Regions from separate parts of the Ruegeria sp. BF12 genome, predicted to be linked through region 1. Evidence: riboswitches for the same ligand, from Rfam matches in the RefSeq annotation. Region 1 holds a riboswitch; the other holds the start of a gene.
What was found. Region 1 has a riboswitch for thiamine pyrophosphate ahead of thiC (phosphomethylpyrimidine synthase ThiC). Riboswitches for the same ligand answer to the same signal wherever they lie in the genome.
Positions count from the first base shown of each region.

Region 1 (10,588 bases):
CGATGTCGTATTGCAACCCGACCGGCCAGTCGCGCGCCTGCATGGCCGCATCGATCACCTGCGTGGCCGCATCGACTAGCTTGATCGTGTCCTGCCCATCCGCTTTGATCACCGACAGCGCGACGCCTTGCGTGAAGTCGCGCCCTTCGCTTGAGTAGTAGGTTTCCGTTTCTGCCCGGTACAGCGCTTGTTCGACGCGCGCCACGTCGCTTAGACGAACGACATATCCGGCCGGGCTGCGGTGGATCACGAGATCGGACAATTGATCGACATCGTAGATCGCCGTTTCGCTTTTCAGACTGAAGGACTGTTCGGGGCCTTCATAAACACCCAGCGGAAAGTCCTTGGCATGGGCGCGAATAAGGCGGCCCACATCAACCGGCGAAACATCATGCGTGCGCAGGCGTTCAGGCAGTAATTGTACCCGCACATAGGATTTGCGGTTGCCCAGCAGGTCAACCTTGGTGATACCCGGAATGCGCAGCAGTCGCTTTTTCAGACGCTTGGCTGTCGCGTCCAGTTCACTGGGCGGAACCCGCCCGTACAGAACGAAGGATGCAATCGGCATCGACCGGATTGATGCCTGCGTAACCACAGGCGTTTTCGGCCCCTCGGGAAACTCTGCCCGCGCCTTGTTAACCCGTTCGCGCAATTGACTGATGGACTCTTGCAACGGCGCATCCGCGTCGAACTCCGCAAGAATAACCGAATTCGAGTGCGTCGAACCGCTGGAAAACTTCTTGAGGTCCTCAAGATCGCGGATTTCCTGCTCGATCCGATCAGTTACCTCTTTTTCCATCACGGACTGCGGCGTGCCGTGCCAACCGGTGTGGATGAAAGCCATCGGAATCTGCAGATCCGGCAGCGATTCCTTGATCATGCCGCGAAAGGCGAACACCCCGCCGACGGTGATGAACAACAGCAGCAATATCGCCAGAATTGGATCGACAAAAAAGAATGAAAACAGGCGATTGCCCTTGGCGCGCTTTTTACCCATTGCGTGCCTCGGAATCTAGCAGCTGAACGGAATCTCCGGGTAGAAGCCTGTGCCGTCCTTCGGTAACGACAATGTCCCCTGGCTTAAGCCCCTCGGGGACTTCAACCAGCGTGTCTTCGCGAATTCCGGGCTGAATGATGCGTTCGGAAACGGTGTTGGTGTCAGGGTCAACGACCAGAACGTACGCCTCATTGTCCCGATGCAGCAGCGCCTCGACGGGTACAACCGAAGCCGCTTTGGCGTCCCTCAGGATTTTAACCCGCGTCAGTTCTCCGTCGATCAGACCCAGGTCTGCCTCATTCGTGCGCAAGGTGACACGTACAGTGCGTGAGTCCGGCGACAACATCGGCGCCACGGCGTGCACCGACGCATGAAGAAGATCCGCTTTGCCCTGCCCCACGCCTTGGCCAGCCGGCCCGTCACGCAAAACAATTGCTGGATTGCCAACTCTCAGTTCTGCGCGCCGATGCATCGGAATTTCGACTTCAATCTCAAAAGTGGATGCGTCCAGCAGGGTCACCGGAAAAGTGGCGGCCATGGAAGTGTCGTCCCGGGAACTCATTTCCTCGGGCAATACATACTCGCCCTCGCGGATGTTCAGCCGAGCGATCACACCATCCCATGGCGCGTGAATTCGTGTTCGCTCCAGGTTGCGGCGCGCCTGCGATACTTCGTTTCGCGCGGCCAGCACCCCTGCTTCACTTGCGACAACGCGGGCCTCGGAGGCTGATACGTTGGCAATAGCTACTTCCAACTCGGCTGTGGCTTCATCGAATTTCTGCTGCGAGACCACTTTCTTGTCCAGCAGCACCCGGGCACGGTCAAGCCGCGTTCGCCAGAGGTTTTCGGTGCTTTTTGACTGCTTCAACTGCGCGTTGGCCATATCGACATTGCGCTCTGCCTGGGTCAGGCCGGTGTCCGCAATTCTGAGCGCCTCAATGTAATCAGCATCATCAAGACGCGCGATCAACTGACCTTTCTGGTGTTCCATCGGACCGGTAACGGGTGCGCCCTCACGGACGTTGTCGCCCACCTCGGCAACCCGACCCGGCACTTCAAATGTCAGATGGCTGCGGCGTACCGCCCGAGCCGTTCCTTCACCGTAGATCCAGTCGCGCAGCTCCTGTTCACGCACCTCAGCCCAACGCACCCGTGTCGGAGCCGGCGGCGCAGGCTCAAGCGCTTCATAGCGCTCGGCCATACTGGTCCAGCTGACATAGGCAGTCCCCACCACCAGCGGCAACAAAAGGCAAACAAGAAGAACTATCCTGACCGCTTTTTTCATAATCGAGGGTCTCCGAAACCAGTTTGGAGAAATGATTTATGGGATTGTTATTTTTTGTCAATAGCGACAATTTATAATTTTGCACTGTTGGTGAAACGCTGAATGGTCAGTTTGCTGAGCACATTCAAACAGCCTGGTCCGGCTGATCCGGATCAGGCTGAGGCCTTTCGGCACACTCAATGCAAGTCAGGCGTCACATTACTGGCGAGTAGTGCAGGCTTCACTCGAACGGGAAACTGTCCAACCGCTCGTTGCCATCTTCGGTAACCAAAACCTGTGTTTCCAGTTTGACGCTTTCCGATCCTTGTTTGGCGATCAGGCTTTCCACACAAACGACCATTCCGGGCTCGAACCGCCCGGACATCGCGCCTTCGCCCCAATCCACATGCAACGGAACGACCGGCCATTCATCGGCCATGCCCACACCGTGAACCGCCAAAGAATATCGATAGGGAATGTAAGGGTCAGGAATACCCCAACTTTTGCTATTGAACTCGGCAAAGCTGACGCCCGGGCGCACCAGTTGGAGGTTGTGGTGAATCTGGTCCAGCGCCGTGTCGTACAAGCGCCGCTGGGTCGACGACATGGGCGTGTAGCCACAGGTCCACGCGCGGGAAAGATCGGCGCAATAACCGTACGGGCCAATCATGTCGGTATCGAACGATATCATCTCGCCCAGTTGGCAAGGTCGGTCCGAACACTCCTGATACCAGGGGTTCGTCCTTGGGCCGCAAGTCAGCAACTTGGTTTCCAGCCAATCGCCACCCGACCGCGCATTCTCGAAATGCAGATGCGCCCAGAGTTCACGCTCGGTGGTGCCTGGGGTCGAATGCTCGTAGATCCGCGCCATGCCCGCCTCGCACACACGGATAGTCCAACGCATCAACTCGATTTCATCGTCGGATTTGATCGAGCGCGCGATCTCTGTAAGCGGTGAACCGGCAATAGGTTTGAGGCCACGCGCTTTCAATGCATCGACACCCCCGTTCTCGAGCTTATCGCAGGCTATTCGCCGGTTATCTCCGCCATATTCCCGGACGATGTCCGCAATTTCATCGGCCCAATGGTCTGTTGCCGCCTCAGTCTTGTCGCCTGAGGCCATGAACATCCAGGTTTCGGCGACCCTCATTTCGTCAATGCCCGGCAAACCCTCGCTTTGATGAAGGCAGCCTTTGAACTCGAACATGATGGCTGGTCCGTTGTTCAGGATCAGCGCATATCGTATCGGGTTATGAAGCGTCCAAACCTGCATGTTGGAACAGTCAAACGCATACCGAATGTTGCAGGGGTCATACAGCAACAGCGCGGCGCAATCCGCGATCTCCATCTGCTGGCGCAGACGCTGCAGCCGGTATGATCGCGCCCTGTTCAAAACCGCGTCCGGCACTGGGCTTTTTAGCGGTTTATCCGCACCCTCGGCGTTCAGATAAGTGAGCTTGCGGTCGTCTTTGAAGGCTCTTTCCGCGTTCATGATGCGCGCCCGTAAAACCCGATGCGCTCCTCCTCGGTAAACTGAACATTCGGGCGTTCATAATAGGAAAACACCGCGATAATGCGGTCGCGTTCACCCCTTACGGGCGTAACACGGTGGGCCGTATTCTTACCTTTGAAGATATTCAAAGTCCCCGGTTGCAGTTTCATCAGCGTCGGCTTGCGGCGCCCTTCCAGCAAATCCGCTACCCCGTCGTAGTTTGGGTCGGTATCACTGCGCAGATCTTTCTCATACTCGAAATCGCCACCCGAGTCCGGTGCTTGCAGCAGAAGCGTTGTGGTGAATTCCGATCTGTCAAAGTGCCAGTTCAGAGCCTGCCCCTGAGAATAGGCCATGACATTCACCCGGGCCAGCGGGTCCTGCATGACGAACAGTTCTGGCTTCTCCATCACCGCCGCCAGAAATTGCGCAAAAAGAGGCCATTCATACAGCCGGATCACAAGCGCCTGTCCCATCCGATCCGCACATATTGTCCGGTTCGAGGTTTCGAACTCGATCAGGGCGGGATGGTCGTTGCTAAGGCCGTCGATGGCTTTCTTGAAGTAAATGTTGTGCCGACGCGCATGGACAAAAGAGTTTTCATCAAAAACCGGTTTGAGCTCGGCCACGGCAGATTGGATCGCGTTGTCCCGAATAAATCCGGGCAAATTGAACAGGCCATTCGCGGACAGTTCCAACCTGCAGCGTTCAATCAGCTCTTGCCACGCCGCGCTGCCTTGCTGGTCCAGCGGGTATAAGTCCAAGTTGATCACTTCACGCATCATCGATCCTCCCAGTCTTTATTCCTGAGTAGGCCTTGTACAGTGGCCTTATCAATAGGTATTCTTTTTAGGGTACATTAGATTTTCTAAAGGACAGTCATGAAACGCACGGCTCCACTCAATGCGCTGCGCGCGTTCGAAGCCGCTGCCCGAACAGGGTCATTCACCAAAGCTGCGCGCGAACTGAACGTAAGCGCAGCGGCCGTCAGTCAGCAGGTCAAATTACTTGAAGAATTTTGGGACGAGACCTTGTTCATCCGACAAGGCAACCGGATTTCCCTGACGGATTCCGGACAGATGGCCTATCCTGAACTTGCCGGTGCGATGACGCGCCTGACGGACCTGTCCGACAGGATGCAGCGGACAAACACCCGTCGAAAACGGCTGGTGCTGAGCGCCCCGCCATCGGTCGCTGAGACATGGCTGGCGCGGAAGCTTTCCAAACTCGGGTTAGACAGCCTTGAAACACCTCTGGGCGTTCGGATCGAGGAAGATCCCGTGGACTTTCAAGCCGATCGCATTGATATGCGCGTTTTCTATGGTCACGATCTGTATGGTGACTATCAGGTCGTATCCCTGTTTTCAGATGTTCTGGTTGCCGTGGCTTCGCCGAAGTTGGCCGCACAATACAATCACGGACTGATCCACGTTCCGGATCGATGCTTCATCCACACCGACTGGGGTCCGGGTTTCGCCTCTTCCCCGGATTGGAACACAGTATTGGATGGACGCCGGATCATTGATCGGTCAGCCGGGCAACTTGTGGGGCACAGCAGCACCGCGTTGAGTTTTGCGCGCAATGGTCTGGGTGTGGCCCTCGTTCCGCAGGAAATGGCCACGACAGATCTGAAAACCGGCCACATCATCAAGATGAACCTGTCACCGATCACGCTGCCGCAGGACTATCTGATTGCTTATCCAAAAAGACTAAAGTCACACCCGGACGTGCAGAAAATTGTTAAAACGCTGCAAAATGACTAACCCGGCGCAGGGGCGACGTGGGGTCATCATCGTGATTTGTTGACGATGCCTTATCGCCAACATACGAACTGATTAACATGCAAAAATCGCAGTACCCAACCCTACTCAACGATCGCACAGCGCGCGGTTTCTGGCCACGTTCGGATCGCGAACATGCTGCAGGTCAGCACTTGCTGAACTATGGCGCTAAAGATGCGGCGGCCACCGCCTGAACCGAAACCCTCTATCAAGGCGGCACGAGTCCCGCAGAAGCCTTAAGGACAAACCCCATGAGCGCCAATATCATCATCAGCACCCAGGATCGCGTTACAACCGCAACCATTTCCCGGGAAGAAAAGAAAAACGCGATCACCTTCGCCATGTACACGGCGATGGCCGAAACCATCGAAGAATACGGACAAACCGACGGAGCGCGTGCGTTGGTCATCACCGGGTCCGGCGATATGTTCACGGCTGGCAATGATCTGCAGGATTTCATGGCTGGCGGAATTCCGGCAAGCGCTGACGAAAACCCAATCGTGCGGTTCCTGAATGCGATCCGCGATTGCCCCAAGCCTCTGATTGCAGCAGTCAACGGCCCGGCGATCGGAGTTGGCCTGACCATGCTATTGCACTGCGATCTGGTCTATTCCGCGCAGAGCGCCACGTTCAGTGCTCCGTTTGTCCAGCTGGGTCTGGTGCCCGAGGCCGGGTCGTCGATGCTGCTGCCCGCTTCGGTCGGTATGGCCGTCGCCAATGACGTCCTGCTTGCCGGTCGTATCCTGACCGCAGCCGAGGCATTGGATCATGGGTTGGTAGCCCGGGTCTTTTCTGACGGCGACCTGTCAACCAAAGTGCAAGAAATCGCACGGCAAGTCGCGGCCTCCTCTCCTGTCGCTCTCAGGCAATCCAAGGCGCTGATCCGTAGTCGGCGCGATGAAGTGGCCGGCCATATGGCCGCTGAAATCAGGATCTTTGCACAGCAGTTGCAATCGCCTGATTTCGCCGAAAGCGTTGCAGCCAAGCTGCAGAAAAGACAGCCAAATTACGGTTGAGCGCTATCGCTGCAGGTCAGCAAGATCTCTTACCCCATCCAAAGGCGATCCACCCTTCAGCGTCAAATTGGCTAGTGGGGCGGCATCAAGCTTAGGCCTTGTCCGGCCGGTTCAATGTATGTCGCTTTACCGGACATGTCGGCCTGTGTCGCCTTGCCAGATCGAACCTTGACCCGCGCTGTGTTGAACGATGATCGTTCAGCTGGCCAAAAATTTGAAGCGCCAGAGCCGAATGCGGCTCCGGCGCCTTGGTTTACGCGTCTTCGCCAGTTACAGGCAGATACAGGTCGCCCCCGTCGCGGAACTTGGCGGCCATGGCTTCCATTCCTTCCTTTTGCGCCTCGGACCGAATGTCGTGGCTGATCCGCATCGAGCAGAATTTCGGCCCGCACATCGAACAGAAATGCGCCACTTTATGCGCCTGTTTCGGCAGGGTCTGATCGTGGAATTCGCGCGCAGTGTCGGGGTCGAGCGACAGATTGAACTGATCCTCCCAGCGGAACTCGAACCGAGCACGCGACAGGGCATCGTCACGGCGTTGGGCACCCGGAAGGCCCTTTGCCAGATCTGCGGCGTGTGCGGCGATCTTATAGGTGATGACGCCGGTCTTCACGTCGTCCCGATCCGGTAGACCCAGATGTTCTTTTGGCGTGACGTAACAGAGCATCGCGCAGCCAAACCAACCAATCATTGCCGCGCCGATGCCACTGGTGATGTGGTCATAGCCTGGCGCGATATCGGTGGTCAGAGGGCCAAGCGTATAGAACGGCGCCTCGTGGCAGCACTCCAGCTGCTTGTCCATGTTCTCCTTGATCTTGTGCATGGCCACGTGGCCAGGGCCTTCGATCATCACCTGACAATCCTTCGCCCAAGCGATCTTGGTCAGCTCTCCCAGCGTCTCTAACTCGGCAAACTGCGCCTCGTCATTGGCATCAGCGATGGAACCGGGACGCAGCCCGTCACCGAGGCTGAACGACACGTCATAGGCGCGGCAGATGTCGCAGATTTCGTCGAAATGCTCGTACAGGAAGCTTTCCTTATGGTGATGCAAGCACCATTTGGCCATGATTGAGCCGCCGCGCGACACGATGCCAGTCACCCGGTTAACAGTCATCGGAACCATGTGCAGGCGCACACCCGCATGGATGGTGAAGTAGTCCACGCCCTGTTCGGCCTGTTCGATCAGCGTGTCGCGGAACACCTCCCACGTCAGATCCTCGGCAAGGCCGTTCACCTTCTCCAGCGCCTGATAGAGCGGCACCGTGCCGATCGGAACCGGGCTGTTGCGGATAATCCATTCACGGGTGTTGTGGATGTTGCGACCGGTGGACAGGTCCATGACCGTGTCAGCACCCCAGCGGATCGACCAGACCATCTTGTCCACTTCCTCTTCCATCGAGGAGGTCACTGCCGACGTGCCCATATTGGCGTTGATCTTGACCAGGAAATTGCGCCCGATGATCATCGGTTCGCTTTCGGGATGATTGATATTCGCCGGAATGATGGCGCGGCCTGCCGCAACTTCGTCGCGTACAAATTCGGGCGTCACATAGTCGGGGATGTTGGCGCCCCAATCATTGCCTTCGCGCCGCTCGGACGCGGCCTCGCGCAGTTGATTTTCGCGGATGGCAATAAACTCCATCTCGGGCGTGACGATGCCTGCGCGAGCATAGGCCAGTTGCGTCACAGCCTTGCCATCTTTGGCGCGCAACGGGGGGCGTTTGACGGGAAATTCCGGAGTCAGCCGGTCGCCTTCGACAAAGCCGTTATCCTCGGGCTTGATCTCGCGCCCATCATATTCTTCGACATCGCCACGCGCTTCGATCCACTTGCGGCGCAGAGGAGCCAGGCCTTGTCGAATATCGGTGATCACGTTCGGATCGGTGTAAGGGCCCGAGCTGTCATAGACCGGCAACGGCGGCTCGCCTGCCGTCGGGTGGACCGAAATCTCGCGCATCGGCACGCGGACATCCGTATGCAGCGTGCCTTTCACATAAATCTTACGCGAAGCCGGCAATTCACCTGTGGTGATCTTGGGATTGGGGACATTCATGTTGGTGCTCCTCAAGCGGTTCAACTCAAAAAGACACCAGAAGAGTTTTGGCTTGGGGAAACGAGAGGGCGTACGGCCCCCTGTTCGGAGTGCGCCCGCCCGGATCCTTGGCCTGCGCGCCCTAGCTTCCTACGCCAGTATCAACTGGGTCAGGTTCAAAGGGTCGCGTCGCCGGGCAATGCCCCGTCAGCCTCTCAGTCCCCTCGGTGGGACTCCCCTGCGTGAGGTCCGTCTAGCCTGAGAGGTATCGGCGAAGCAAGTTCCAATTTTGCCGCGTCATTCGCCCGGATGTACGTTCTGCAGGATTGCCAAGCGCGTTCCATTAGACGGAGTGCTGGACCAAAAACTGGCAATGGGTGGGCGTGGATTTCCACAGTGCCAGGCTAATAGGCTCCGCTCGCCGGTTCCGCGCGCAAACTATCGGACATGCGTTACGCATCCGTAAGCCACATATAGCGATAGCGATATCAATTTAATTTCATAAGTGGGGTGGTCAATTCTGGTTGACGGTGAAATGCAGTGCGCATCATCAAATTATGATTCGCTTTGGCAGACTTTCCGCATGTCTCGCAGGGCGTTTTTTGTGGCTGTGCAGATGGGAAACCATCCGGCGGCCGATCGAAGTCAGAGGAAACTCATGGGCCTGACCTGCTATGATGTAATGGTACCGCCTGAGGTACAGAAAACAATTCTGCCCGATGAAAGCATCGCGACGGCTTTCAACATCATCAGGGGCAGCCGGGCGCGTTTTCTGCCGGTAGTGGATGAGGACGGGACCTATGTTGGCGTTTTCACCGCCCCGACGCTTCTCAAGCTGATCCTGCCCAAAGCGGCAACCATTGGTCTGAACGACGATGCATCCCGCGTCCCGATCGAGTCCCTAAGCTTCATGAATCTGACACGGGAAGATTTCGAACAACAGCTGGTGCGGCTGAAGACCGAAAAGGTCCGGGACAACATGTCAAGACCATCCAACATCCCTGTTGCTGCACCTGACACACCGGTGATGGAAGGCATCTTCCTGATCTACAAATACAAACGGCACGTGATCCTTGTTGAGCCCGAGACCAACCGTTTCGTCGGCACCGTAAGCGCCAACTCGCTTCTGGATCGCGCACTCAGCTAACCCTATACGAACCGGACTAAAACCTTGGCAACGCATTCGACGTCACACGGAGAGAGCGCTCTCTCTGTTCCACAACTATTGGGAATCGATCCCCTTTGGATCGCGACCGGAATCCTGATTTTGGTTTACGCGGTACTGATCACAGAAAAGGTCAACCGCGCCATTCTGGCCATGCTGGGCGCATCGTTGATGGTCTTGTTTGGCATTATCAATCAGGAACAGGCCGTGGCCGGTGTGGACGCCAACACGCTGGCTTTGTTGATCGGCATGATGGTCATCGTCGGCATCACCAGCAAATGCGGGCTGTTCCAATACGTGGCGATCAAGGCCGCAAAAGCGGTGAACGCCAATCCAACCGGCATCCTGATCATGCTCACGCTGATTACGGCCGTTTTCTCGGCGCTGCTGGACAACGTTACCACCGTTTTGCTGATCGCACCAATCACTTTGCTGATCACCGAAGCGTTGGAAACGCGGGTTTTTCCATTCTTCATCGCCGAAATCCTGGCCTCGAACGTCGGCGGCACTGCCACGCTGATCGGTGACCCGCCCAACATCATCATCGGCTCGGCCGCAGGGCTGAGCTTTAACCAATTTGTTGTGAACCTGGCTCCTATCTCGGCCATATGTCTGGTTGTCCTGACCGGCATCATCTACCTGATGAACCGCAAGGAACTGGCCAGCATCCCGAAATCGGCAAGTGACCGGATCATGGGCTTCAATGAATCCGAAGCCGTCACCGATGTGGTCCTGATGATCAAGTCCCTGAGCGTGCTGGCATTAGTGTTGCTGGGCTTCACGCTGGGGCACAGCTATGGCATTCAACCGGGCACGTCGGCCTTGGCGGGCGCAGGTTTGC
Region 1 covers NZ_JBQFTP010000007.1:229,455-240,042, forward strand. Annotated here, with positions in the region: gene ACR0J0_RS13415 (efflux RND transporter permease subunit) at 1-997, opposite strand, end outside; gene ACR0J0_RS13420 (efflux RND transporter periplasmic adaptor subunit) at 990-2,282, opposite strand; gene ACR0J0_RS13425 (M24 family metallopeptidase) at 2,503-3,753, opposite strand; gene ACR0J0_RS13430 (HalD/BesD family halogenase) at 3,750-4,538, opposite strand; gene ACR0J0_RS13435 (LysR family transcriptional regulator) at 4,635-5,516, shown strand; gene ACR0J0_RS13440 (enoyl-CoA hydratase) at 5,786-6,550, shown strand; gene thiC (phosphomethylpyrimidine synthase ThiC) at 6,804-8,603, opposite strand; TPP riboswitch at 8,713-8,832, opposite strand; gene ACR0J0_RS13450 (CBS domain-containing protein) at 9,241-9,729, shown strand; gene ACR0J0_RS13455 (ArsB/NhaD family transporter) at 9,754-10,588, shown strand, end outside.

Region 2 (10,588 bases), on a different contig from region 1:
TACCGCGCCCAACTAGCCGCAGGCGCGATCGAAGTTCATGGGGAATATTGGTTAATCCAACCCCATCGCTGCCATCATCTCTTCCAGCTTCGGTACATCTTGAGGATTGTTCAACTCCCAGAACTGGCGACCTTTTGCCTCGACCTCTACGCACAAGACCTTGCGGCCGTTTTCCATGAACCGAAGCTGTTCCAGCCCTTCGAGCTGCTCGAGCGGTCCAACGGGCCATGTGGGGTAGGCGGCAAGAGCATCGGGGCGATAGGCGTATACGCCGACATGGTGAAACACAGGCGTCGCCTCATCACCTACAAAGGTCTGATTGGTGAAGGGAACAACCTCTTTCGAGAAGTACATTGCACTGTGGTCGGCCGCGAATACGGCCGTGGTGCCGCCGACGCGCCCATGTTTGCGGTCATTCAGCAAGCTGTTCAACGCGTCGCCGTCGCAGCGCAGAACAGGCGTGGCCACTCCGGCTTCGGGGGCTGCGCGCAGCCCTGCGATCAGGTCCTCGACAAACCAGTGCGGTGTCAGCGGCGCGTCGCCCTGCAGGTTCACGACAATCTCATAACCCGTGCCCAGAACTTCGTGTGCTTCGGCGCAGCGCTCTGTGCCATTGCCGCAGGCTTCGGATGTCATCACGACCTCTGCGCCGAATCCCTCGGATACTTCGCGGATGCGGTCGTCATCCGTGGCGACAACAACCCGGTCAACGCCGGATACGGAACAAGCCGCGCGCCAGGATCGTTCGATCAGGGTCATGGCGTTGCCATTTGCCCCGGTCAGCGGAACCAGTGGCTTACCAGGGTAGCGTGTCGATGCGTAACGGGCGGGGATGGCAATCAGTACGGACATCAGGCCTCCTTCAAATCTAAACCCGGAGCGTAGGCGATAAAGAACGGATTTGCATAGCCGTCTTTGCCATAGGTCAGCGGCGTGTGGTCATCAAAGCGCACAACTTTGCCGCCCGCGCCCGCCAGAACGGCATGTCCAGCGGCTGTGTCCCATTCCATGGTGCGCCCAACGCGAGGATAGAGGTCCGCCTCCCCGGTTGCGACCAGACAGAACTTCAGGGAAGAGCCCGCGCTTTTGCTATCCTGCACCTGATACTTGTTGATGTAATCCTCGGTCGCTTGATCCCGATGAGATTTCGACGCAACGATCAAAAGCGCCGAATTGTCCGGTTTAGACACCGATATTGGGGTCACATCCCCCACTTCCACCTTGTCCAGTGTGCCGGTTTCCTCGACCGATTGTCCATCGGCCTGCGTATAGAACATGCGCCCTTTTGCAGGGGCGTATACGACCCCGCGGGTCGGGACGCCATTTTCGACCAGCGCGATGTTCACCGTGAAATCGCCGCGCCGGTTGATGAACTCTTTGGTACCATCCAGCGGGTCGACGATCAGGAATGTATCACCCTTCTCAGAGTGCGACGCCGCCTGCTCTTCGGTCACCAGCAGGATGTCGGGGAATGCCTCGCGCAGACCGGCCGAGATCAGTGCATCTGCGGCTTCGTCGGCTTCGGTCACGGGGCTGGCGTCGGATTTGACTTTGATGTCGAAGTCATCCGCTTCGTAAATCTGCATGATCGTGTCCCCGGCCTCAAGCGCCAGACGTCTGATTACGGGAATAAGGGCGTCATAGGTCACAAAAATGCTCCGTTCCTGTGGTTTGTTGATCGAAATCCCTGACGGCCTTATGATGTGCCGGTTACGGAACGGCAAGAATTTCGTGGCAGTTTGCAGGTAATTCAGCAGGAAAGAGTGCGCCGGTGTTTTATTTTAAACGAAATCAGACGCTTTTAGGTGGCGCATTTACCTTTTCTGAGCTGGTGTTCCACGCCGTTGTCCGTGGTATTCGATCTGGGCATTCCAATGCCGTGCTGGCGATCGTTATGAACATCATTCAGATCCTCGCACTTGTGACGGTATTTTATCTGATCATGTCGATGCTGGGAACGCGGATCGCCAAAATCCGGGGTGAGTTCATCCTGTTTCTGCTGACCGGCGTCTTTCTGTTCATGACACATATCAAATCGGTCGGTTCGGTCGGTGGTGTCGGCACCGGGAACAACCCAATGATGCTGCATTCGCCCATGAACATGATGGTGTCGCTTCTATCGACCGCATTCGGCACGCTATACACACAGGTCGTATCCATACTTGTGATTCTGTTCGGATACAGTGTTGCCGTTGCGCCGTTGGAGATCCAGGATCCAGGCGGCGCGTTCTACATGCTGATCCTGGCTTGGTTTACGGGCTGCGCCGTCGGCGTTATTTTCATGGCAATCAAGCCATGGTTTCCCAGTACTTCCTCTATTCTCAGCACCGTTTACAGACGCCTGAACATGATCTTCTCGGGTAAAATGGTTGTCGCGAACGCGCTGGGTGGATTCATGCTGAGTTTTTTCGCTTGGAACCCGTTGTTTCACGTGATCGACCAGTGCCGCGGTTTTGTCTTTCGAAACTATTTCCCGCGCAACACCAGTTGGGAATATGCGATCTGGGTCGGTGTGGCGCTGTTGATGATCGGTCTTTTGGGCATTTTCTACACCCGGCAACATGTTTCGGCCAGTTGGGGCGCGCGCCGTTAACTGGCCACGCGCAGGGTCAGGTTGATCCGTCCGCCTTTTGGCAGCAGTTTTGAAGACCCGAACCGGATACGGTCCACGCCATGATAAGTCAGGCGGGCAGGGCCGCCCATAACCACGATGTCCCCTGAGTTCAGCCAAATGGATTCCGTCTTGCCGCCGCGGGACGTGTTACCGATGCGGAAAAGCGCGTCGTCGCCCAGTGATATCGACAGCACCGGCCACGAAAAGTCGGCTTCGTCCTTGTCCTGATGCAGGCCCATTCGCGCGCCTTCGCCGTAGTAATTGATCAGACAGCAATCGGGAGCCTGCACAGTGCTGGCCAGATCGCGCCAGATATCCAGAATGGGATCCGGGATCGAGGGCCACGCCATCCCCTTTGGATGTTGTGCCTGGTACCGGTACCCGGCTTTGTCGGTAACCCAGCCAAGTGGTCCCGCCGACGTCATACGCACCGACATTTCCTTGCCGGATGGTGTCACGGGACGGAACAAAGGGGCGGATCTCAGAATCGGGCGCAAGGTCTCGATCAGTTGCGCTTGTGCCGCAACGTCCAGATAGGCTTTTCTGATATCAAAACCGCGCAAGAGCAGCCGCGTCATACAAGATTCCCCAATCCCTGCCAAAACCTTGCCAAAAAAGGCCACAGATTCCCGAAAACCTGCCTTTTACACCGCTTGCAGGCTTTTCGTCTCGCCCTTATATACGCCGGGACGCGCGATGGTGTAGGGCTGTTGCGCAAAACAGATCGGGGCCAGATGCCATAACGGGTCCGGACCTCGGGACATCGCCTTGAAGAGAAAGGGATTGAACATATGGGAAAAGTAATCGGTATTGACCTCGGGACCACCAACTCGTGTGTGGCCATCATGGACGGCTCGCAGCCGAAGGTCATCGAAAACGCAGAAGGGGCGCGGACCACGCCCTCGATCGTCGCCTTCACTGAAGATGAGCGACTGGTCGGTCAGCCTGCAAAACGTCAGGCGGTCACCAACCCCGACAACACCATCTTTGGCGTCAAGCGTCTGATCGGTCGACGCGTGGATGATGCAGAAGTCGAAAAAGACAAGAAAATGGTGCCGTACGCCATCGTTGATGGCGGAAACGGTGACGCGTGGGTTGAGGCTCGCGGTGAAAAGTACTCCCCAAGCCAGATCTCGGCCTTCACTCTGGGCAAGATGAAGGAAACCGCCGAGAGCTATCTGGGTGAGGAAGTCACGCAAGCGGTTATCACCGTTCCGGCCTACTTCAACGACGCACAGCGTCAGGCCACCAAGGACGCTGGTAAAATCGCCGGTCTGGAAGTGCTGCGGATCATCAACGAGCCGACTGCTGCCGCGCTGGCCTATGGTCTGGACAAGCAAGAAACCCAAACCATCGCGGTTTATGACCTTGGTGGCGGTACCTTCGACGTGACCATTCTGGAAATCGACGACGGCCTGTTCGAGGTTAAGTCGACCAACGGCGACACCTTCCTGGGTGGTGAAGACTTTGACATGCGCATCGTCAACTACCTGGCGGACGAGTTCAAAAAGGAACACGGTGTCGATCTGTCTGCCGACAAGATGGCCCTGCAGCGTCTGAAAGAAGCCGCTGAAAAAGCCAAGATCGAACTGTCCTCGACCTCGCAGACCGAAATCAACCAGCCGTTCATCTCGATGGGCGCCAATGGTCAGCCGCTGCACATGGTTATGAAGCTGACGCGTGCCAAGCTGGAATCGCTGGTTGGCGACCTGATCAAGAAGTCGATGAAGCCCTGTGCCGCTGCATTGAAAGATGCGGGTCTGTCGGCTGCTGATGTGGACGAAGTTGTTCTGGTCGGTGGTATGACCCGGATGCCGAAAGTGATCGAAGAGGTCACCAAGTTCTTCGGCAAAGAGCCGCACAAAGGTGTGAACCCGGACGAAGTCGTTGCCATGGGTGCCGCCATTCAGGCCGGTGTTCTGCAGGGCGACGTTAAAGACGTGGTTCTGCTGGACGTAACCCCGCTGTCGCTGGGCATCGAAACGCTGGGTGGCGTGTTTACCCGTCTGATCGACCGCAACACCACGATCCCGACCAAGAAGTCTCAGGTCTTCTCGACCGCTGAAGACAACCAGAACGCCGTAACCATCCGCGTGTTCCAGGGTGAGCGTGAAATGGCCGCGGACAACAAGATCCTGGGTCAGTTCAACCTTGAAGATATCCCGCCGGCACCGCGCGGCATGCCTCAGATCGAGGTAACTTTTGATATCGACGCCAACGGCATTGTCTCGGTTTCGGCCAAGGACAAAGGCACTGGCAAAGAGCAGAAGATCACCATCCAGGCTTCTGGCGGTCTGTCGGATGACGACATCGAAAAGATGGTCAAGGACGCCGAAGAGAACGCGGAAGCCGACAAGGAACGCCGCGAACTGGTCGACGCCAAGAACCAGGCGGAAAGCCTCATCCACTCGACCGAGAAGTCGATGGAAGAGCATGCCGACAAGGTCGACCCGACCACAATCGAAGCCATCGAGCTGGCGATCGCCGCGCTGAAGGACGAGCTGGAAACCGAAAATGCCGACAAAATCAAGTCGGGCATTCAGAACGTCACCGAAGCTGCGATGAAGCTGGGTGAAGCGATCTACAAAGCGCAGTCCGAAGAGGCCGAAGACGAGCCTGCGGCGGCAGACGCTGCTCCGGCTGGTGATGACGACATTGTCGACGCCGAGTTTGAAGATCTTGACGACGACAAGCGTAAGTAACGGGTAACCGGGCCAATTCGGGCCGGTCCGGTTGCCGGGCCGGCCCGATTACGTTGAGGCAGAAGGAAAAACTGATGTCAAAACGCGACTACTATGATGTGCTCGGCGTGTCCAAGGGCGCATCAGCGGACGAGATCAAGAAGGGTTTTCGAAAGAAAGCCAAAGAGTTGCATCCCGACCGCAACAAGGACAACCCCGATTCCGAGGCGCAGTTCAAGGAAGCAAACGAAGCCTATGACGTTCTGCGCGATGCCGATAAAAAGGCCGCGTATGACCGCTTTGGCCATGCCGCATTCGAAAACGGCATGGGCGGCGGTGGCCGTCCCGGTGGCGGATTTGGTCAGGGTGATTTTTCCAGCGCCTTCTCGGATGTTTTTGACGATCTGTTCGGCGACTTCATGGGCGGTCAACGCGGTGGCGCTGGCGGTGGTCGTCGTGCTGCGCGCGGATCGGACCTGCGCTATAACCTGCGCGTAACGCTGGAAGAGGCGTTCTCGGGTCTGCAGAAAACGATCACCGTTCCTGCCGCTGTGGCCTGTTCGGCCTGTGACGGCTCGGGCGCAGAAGGCGGGGTCGAGCCCACAACCTGCCCGACCTGTTCCGGCATGGGTAAGGTGCGCGCGCAACAAGGGTTTTTCACCGTCGAACGGTCGTGTCCGACCTGTTCGGGTCTGGGACAGATCATCAAGAACCCCTGTAAATCCTGCGGTGGCGCGGGGCGCGTCGAAAAAGAACGCGCGCTGTCGGTCAACATCCCGGCCGGTGTCGAAACCGGCACCCGTATCCGTCTTGCGGGCGAGGGTGAGGCCGGGATGCGCGGTGGCCCTCCGGGCGATCTGTACATCTTCGTCGAAGTTTCGGACCACAAGCTGTTCGAGCGTGACAGCGTGAACCTATATTGCCGCGTACCGGTCAGTATGGCCAAGGCTGCGCTGGGTGGCTCGATCGAAGTGCCCACCATCGACGGTGGCCGCGGTCGCGTGCAAATCCCGGCTGGCAGCCAATCCGGTCGCCAGATGCGCCTGCGTGGCAAGGGAATGCCTGCCCTGCGCGGCGGCGGTGTCGGTGACATGTTCATCGAGTTGGCGGTTGAAACCCCGGTTAACCTGACCAGCCGCCAGAAGGAACTGCTGAAAGAATTCGACGATCTGGGTGAAGATAACCACCCGGAATCAAATAGCTTTTTTTCGTCCGTCAAATCCTTCTGGGACGGCATGAAAGGCTAGCAGCCTCGATAATCTACGCACAAAAGGCCGGTCCCAAGGGACTGGCCTTTTTTGAGTCCAGTTTGGCCTTCGAAACACACGAAATTGGCCCTTGATTCCCCAGGCAACCCCTGAGATTGTCCGCTCAAACCGTTGGGGTGCCCTGTCCGAGGGCTGAGAGGCGTCAATGCGCTAACCCATCGAACCTGATCCGGGCAATACCGGCGTAGGGAACGGTCTCACAGTGCTTAGACGTTTTCCATGCCCGTTGCCCATTATGAACCGGAGCAACGACATGGCACCTATTGCTTTAACAATCGCAGGATCTGACAGCGGCGGCGGGGCCGGAATTCAGGCCGATCTAAAGGCGATGTCGGCGCTTGGGGTTTACGGGGCCAGTGTGATCACCGCAGTGACGGCCCAGAATACCAGGGCTGTGACTGCTGTGCATGGTATTCCATTGGATATCATTGCTGCCCAGATCGACGCTGTTCTGACCGACCTTGATGTTGGCGCGATCAAGATCGGCATGCTGGCGACACCAGAGATCATCCACAGCGTCGCCGACAGTATCGAGGGTTTTTCCGGGCCGGTTGTTCTGGATCCGGTCATGATCGCAAAATCCGGCGATGCGCTACTGGTCGAAGAGGCCGTACAAACCCTGCGCGATGTGTTGCTGCCCCGCGCGACCGTTCTGACGCCCAACTTGCCCGAAGCTGCTTGTTTACTGGGCGTTGCGCCGGCGGCCACCCTGGATGAGATGGTCGCACAGGGACATGACCTGTGCGAGATGGGCGCAGACGCAGTTCTGATGAAAGGTGGTCACGGTACTGGCGATATTTGCCACGATCTTCTTGTTACAACCCAAGGTGTGACCGGAGAGTTCACGGCCCAGCGCCAACAGACCCATAACACCCACGGAACGGGCTGCACTTTGTCCTCGTCGATTGCGGCCGGGTTGGCCAAGGGTCTTTCACTGACCGACGCCGTGGCTCAGGCGCACGGCTACCTGCAAGGTGCCATCACACAGGCTGACGGTCTGAATATCGGACAGGGATACGGACCAGTACATCATTTCCATCAGGTCTGGCCCGCGTGACGGTCTGGTCGGTCATAGGGGCCGGTGTGGCCGGATTGGCGGTCGCGTCCGAGCTTGTTTCACGCGGGGCCAAGGTGCAGGTGTTTGACCCCGGCGGCTCACCTGGCCCGCATGGGTGTTCATGGTGGGCGGGCGGTATGCTCGCACCCTGGTGCGAATACGAAAATGCCGAGGAACCTGTCCTGCGCCTTGGACAGGCGGCGATTGACTGGTGGGCCTCGCGGACGCAGGTTCACAGGCGCGGTACGCTGGTCGTCGCAAGCCCGCGCGATCTGCCCGATCTGCGCCGCTTCGCCCGAAGGACCGAAGCCTTTTCTGAGGTCAACGGAGCAAAAATCACGTCATTAGAGCCTGATCTCAACAATTTCAGCAAGGGCCTGTTCTTCAGCGACGAGGCCCATCTGGACCCACGTCTGGCATTGCAGGACTTGTCTCGCCAGCTTTGGGATCAAGGAGTCGAGTTCCACCAAAAGCTCGCGCCGATGCAGTTGGAAAACGCCATTGATTGCCGTGGTCTGCATGCGCGCGAATACCTACACGACCTGCGCGGGGTCAAAGGTGAAATGCTGGTGATCCGGTGCCGGGACGTGACCCTGACCCGACCCGTTCGTTTGCTGCACCCGCGCATGCCGCTCTATATCGTGCCGCGCGGGGATGGCGTCTACATGCTGGGCGCAACGATGATCGAATCCGAGGATAGCAGCCGCATCACCGCGCGTTCGATGCTGGAGCTGCTCAGCGCCGCCTACGCGTTGAACCCCGCCTTTGGTGAAGCCGAAGTGTTGGAAATCGGCGTCGATCTGCGCCCGGCCTTTCCAGACAACCTGCCGCGTATCCGGCGGTTAGGACGAACAATCTATGCCAACGGCCTTTATCGCCACGGCTACCTTCTGGCCCCCGCGCTGGCGCAGGGGGTGGCTGATCTGGCGTTGGATAACAAACATTCGGAGATGGTCGATGAAGATCGTGCTTAACGGCGAACCGCGAGAGGTGCGCGCCGAAACCCTTGCCGAGCTTTTGCAGGAATGCGGGCTTTCGGGCCGTGTTGCCACGGCGGTAAACGAGGACTTTGTGCCTTCTGGCCGGCGCATTGCCCATGCGCTCAATGCCGGTGATCGGGTTGAAATCGTTGCGCCGATGCAGGGGGGCTGAGGGATGAAGACGTTCTACGGCACCCAACTACCCAACCCGCTGATGTTGGGCACGGCACAATATCCCAGCCCCGCGATCCTGGAACGGGCGTTTCGGGACAGTGGTGCCGGCGTGGCCACTGTATCGCTGCGGCGCGAATCTGGTGCGGGACAGGCCTTTTGGCAGATGATCCGCGAGTTGGGCGTGCTGGTCCTGCCCAATACCGCCGGGTGCCATACGGTCAAAGAGGCCGTAACCACCGCCCATATGGCGCGTGAGGTCTTTGACACCAGATGGATCAAGCTGGAACTGATTGGCCACTCGGACAGCCTGCAACCGGATGTGTTCCAACTGGTCGAAGCTGCCCGCATTCTCACCGAAGACGGGTTCGAGGTCTTTCCCTACACAACCGACGATCTGATCGTGGGCGAACGCCTGCTGGCCGCCGGGTGCGAGGTGCTGATGCCTTGGGGGGCGCCCATAGGGTCCGGGCGCGGCCTGAACAACGAATACGCCTTACGCGCGATGCGGGCCGAGTTTCCGGACGTGCCGTTGGTGATCGACGCCGGGATCGGTTTGCCCAGCCACGCTGCGCGCGCGATGGAGCTGGGCTATGACGCTGTTCTGCTGAATACCGCCGTGGCACGTGCCGGTGATCCGGCTGCGATGGCGCGCGCGATGTCGCTGACAATCGAAGCCGGGCAACTGGCCTATCGGGCCGACCCGATCGAGGCGCGCGACATGGCCGAGCCTTCGACGCCCGTCATCGGAAAGGCGTTCCTGTCATGACCCTCGACCAGTTTTACCCGATCTTCGACCATTCCGATTGGTTGCGCCGGATGCTGCCTTTGGGCGTCAAGTTGGTTCAGTTACGGATCAAGGACCAACCGGATGAGGTTGTGCGAGAACAGATCGCGATTTCAAGTGACCTCTGTCGCGCGCATGATGCCGTTTTGGTCGTGAATGACTACTGGCGGCAGGCCATCGATGCGGGTTGCGACTGGATTCACCTCGGACAGGAGGATCTGGACGACGCGGACTTGATGGCAATTCGCAAGGCGGGGCTGAAGCTGGGCGTCTCGACCCACGATGATGACGAGCTTGAGCGCGTCTTGGCCATGAGCCCCGATTACGTCGCCTTGGGGCCGGTATACCCGACAATCCTGAAGAAGATGAAATGGCAGCAACAGGGTCTACCGCGCGTGACCGAGTGGAAATCCCGCGTGGGGAGCATTCCTCTGGTCGGGATTGGAGGGATGAGCGTTGAACGCGCGCCCGGCGTCTTGCAGGCGGGTGCGGACATTGTTTCGGCCGTCACGGACATCACCCTGAACGCGGATCCCGAAGCGCGAGTACGCGAGTGGATCGAGGCCACCCGATGAGCCGCTATTCGCGCCAAATGATCTTGCCTGAGGTGGGCGAGCAGGGTCAGGCCCGTCTGTCCGGGGCGCGGGTTCTGGTGGTAGGTGCCGGTGGGCTGGCGGCACCGGTTCTGCCGTTGCTGGCCGGTGCTGGTGTAGGACACCTGACCATCATGGATCGTGATGAGATTGCGTTGTCGAATCTGCATCGCCAGACAGTGTTTACCGAGCGGGATTGCGGCCGCCCCAAAGCGGAGGTTGCAGCAGAACGTTGCCGGGCTCTCAACCGTGAAATCTCGGTTTTTGCTGAAATTCAGGCTCTAACAAGGGCAAACGCGCAGGAATTTGTTTCCGACTCGGGCATCATCCTTGATTGCGCCGACAGTTACGCCGTTAGTTACACGCTTTCGGACGTATGTCGCGAATTGGACAAACCCCTCATCAGTGCTTCGGTGCTTGGATTGTCAGGTTACGTC
Region 2 covers NZ_JBQFTP010000011.1:53,805-64,392, reverse strand. Annotated here, with positions in the region: gene ACR0J0_RS16875 (3-deoxy-manno-octulosonate cytidylyltransferase) at 52-852, opposite strand; gene cysQ (3'(2'),5'-bisphosphate nucleotidase CysQ) at 852-1,649, opposite strand; gene ACR0J0_RS16865 (ABC transporter permease) at 1,772-2,593, shown strand; gene ACR0J0_RS16860 (alpha-ketoglutarate-dependent dioxygenase AlkB family protein) at 2,590-3,192, opposite strand; gene dnaK (molecular chaperone DnaK) at 3,406-5,316, shown strand; gene dnaJ (molecular chaperone DnaJ) at 5,391-6,542, shown strand; TPP riboswitch at 6,666-6,771, shown strand; gene thiD (bifunctional hydroxymethylpyrimidine kinase/phosphomethylpyrimidine kinase) at 6,817-7,620, shown strand; gene ACR0J0_RS16840 (FAD-dependent oxidoreductase) at 7,617-8,594, shown strand; gene thiS (sulfur carrier protein ThiS) at 8,578-8,772, shown strand; gene ACR0J0_RS16830 (thiazole synthase) at 8,776-9,540, shown strand; gene ACR0J0_RS16825 (thiamine phosphate synthase) at 9,537-10,133, shown strand; gene ACR0J0_RS16820 (HesA/MoeB/ThiF family protein) at 10,130-10,588, shown strand, end outside.
Region 2: another riboswitch for thiamine pyrophosphate. It lies ahead of thiD (bifunctional hydroxymethylpyrimidine kinase/phosphomethylpyrimidine kinase); the one in region 1 lies ahead of thiC (phosphomethylpyrimidine synthase ThiC).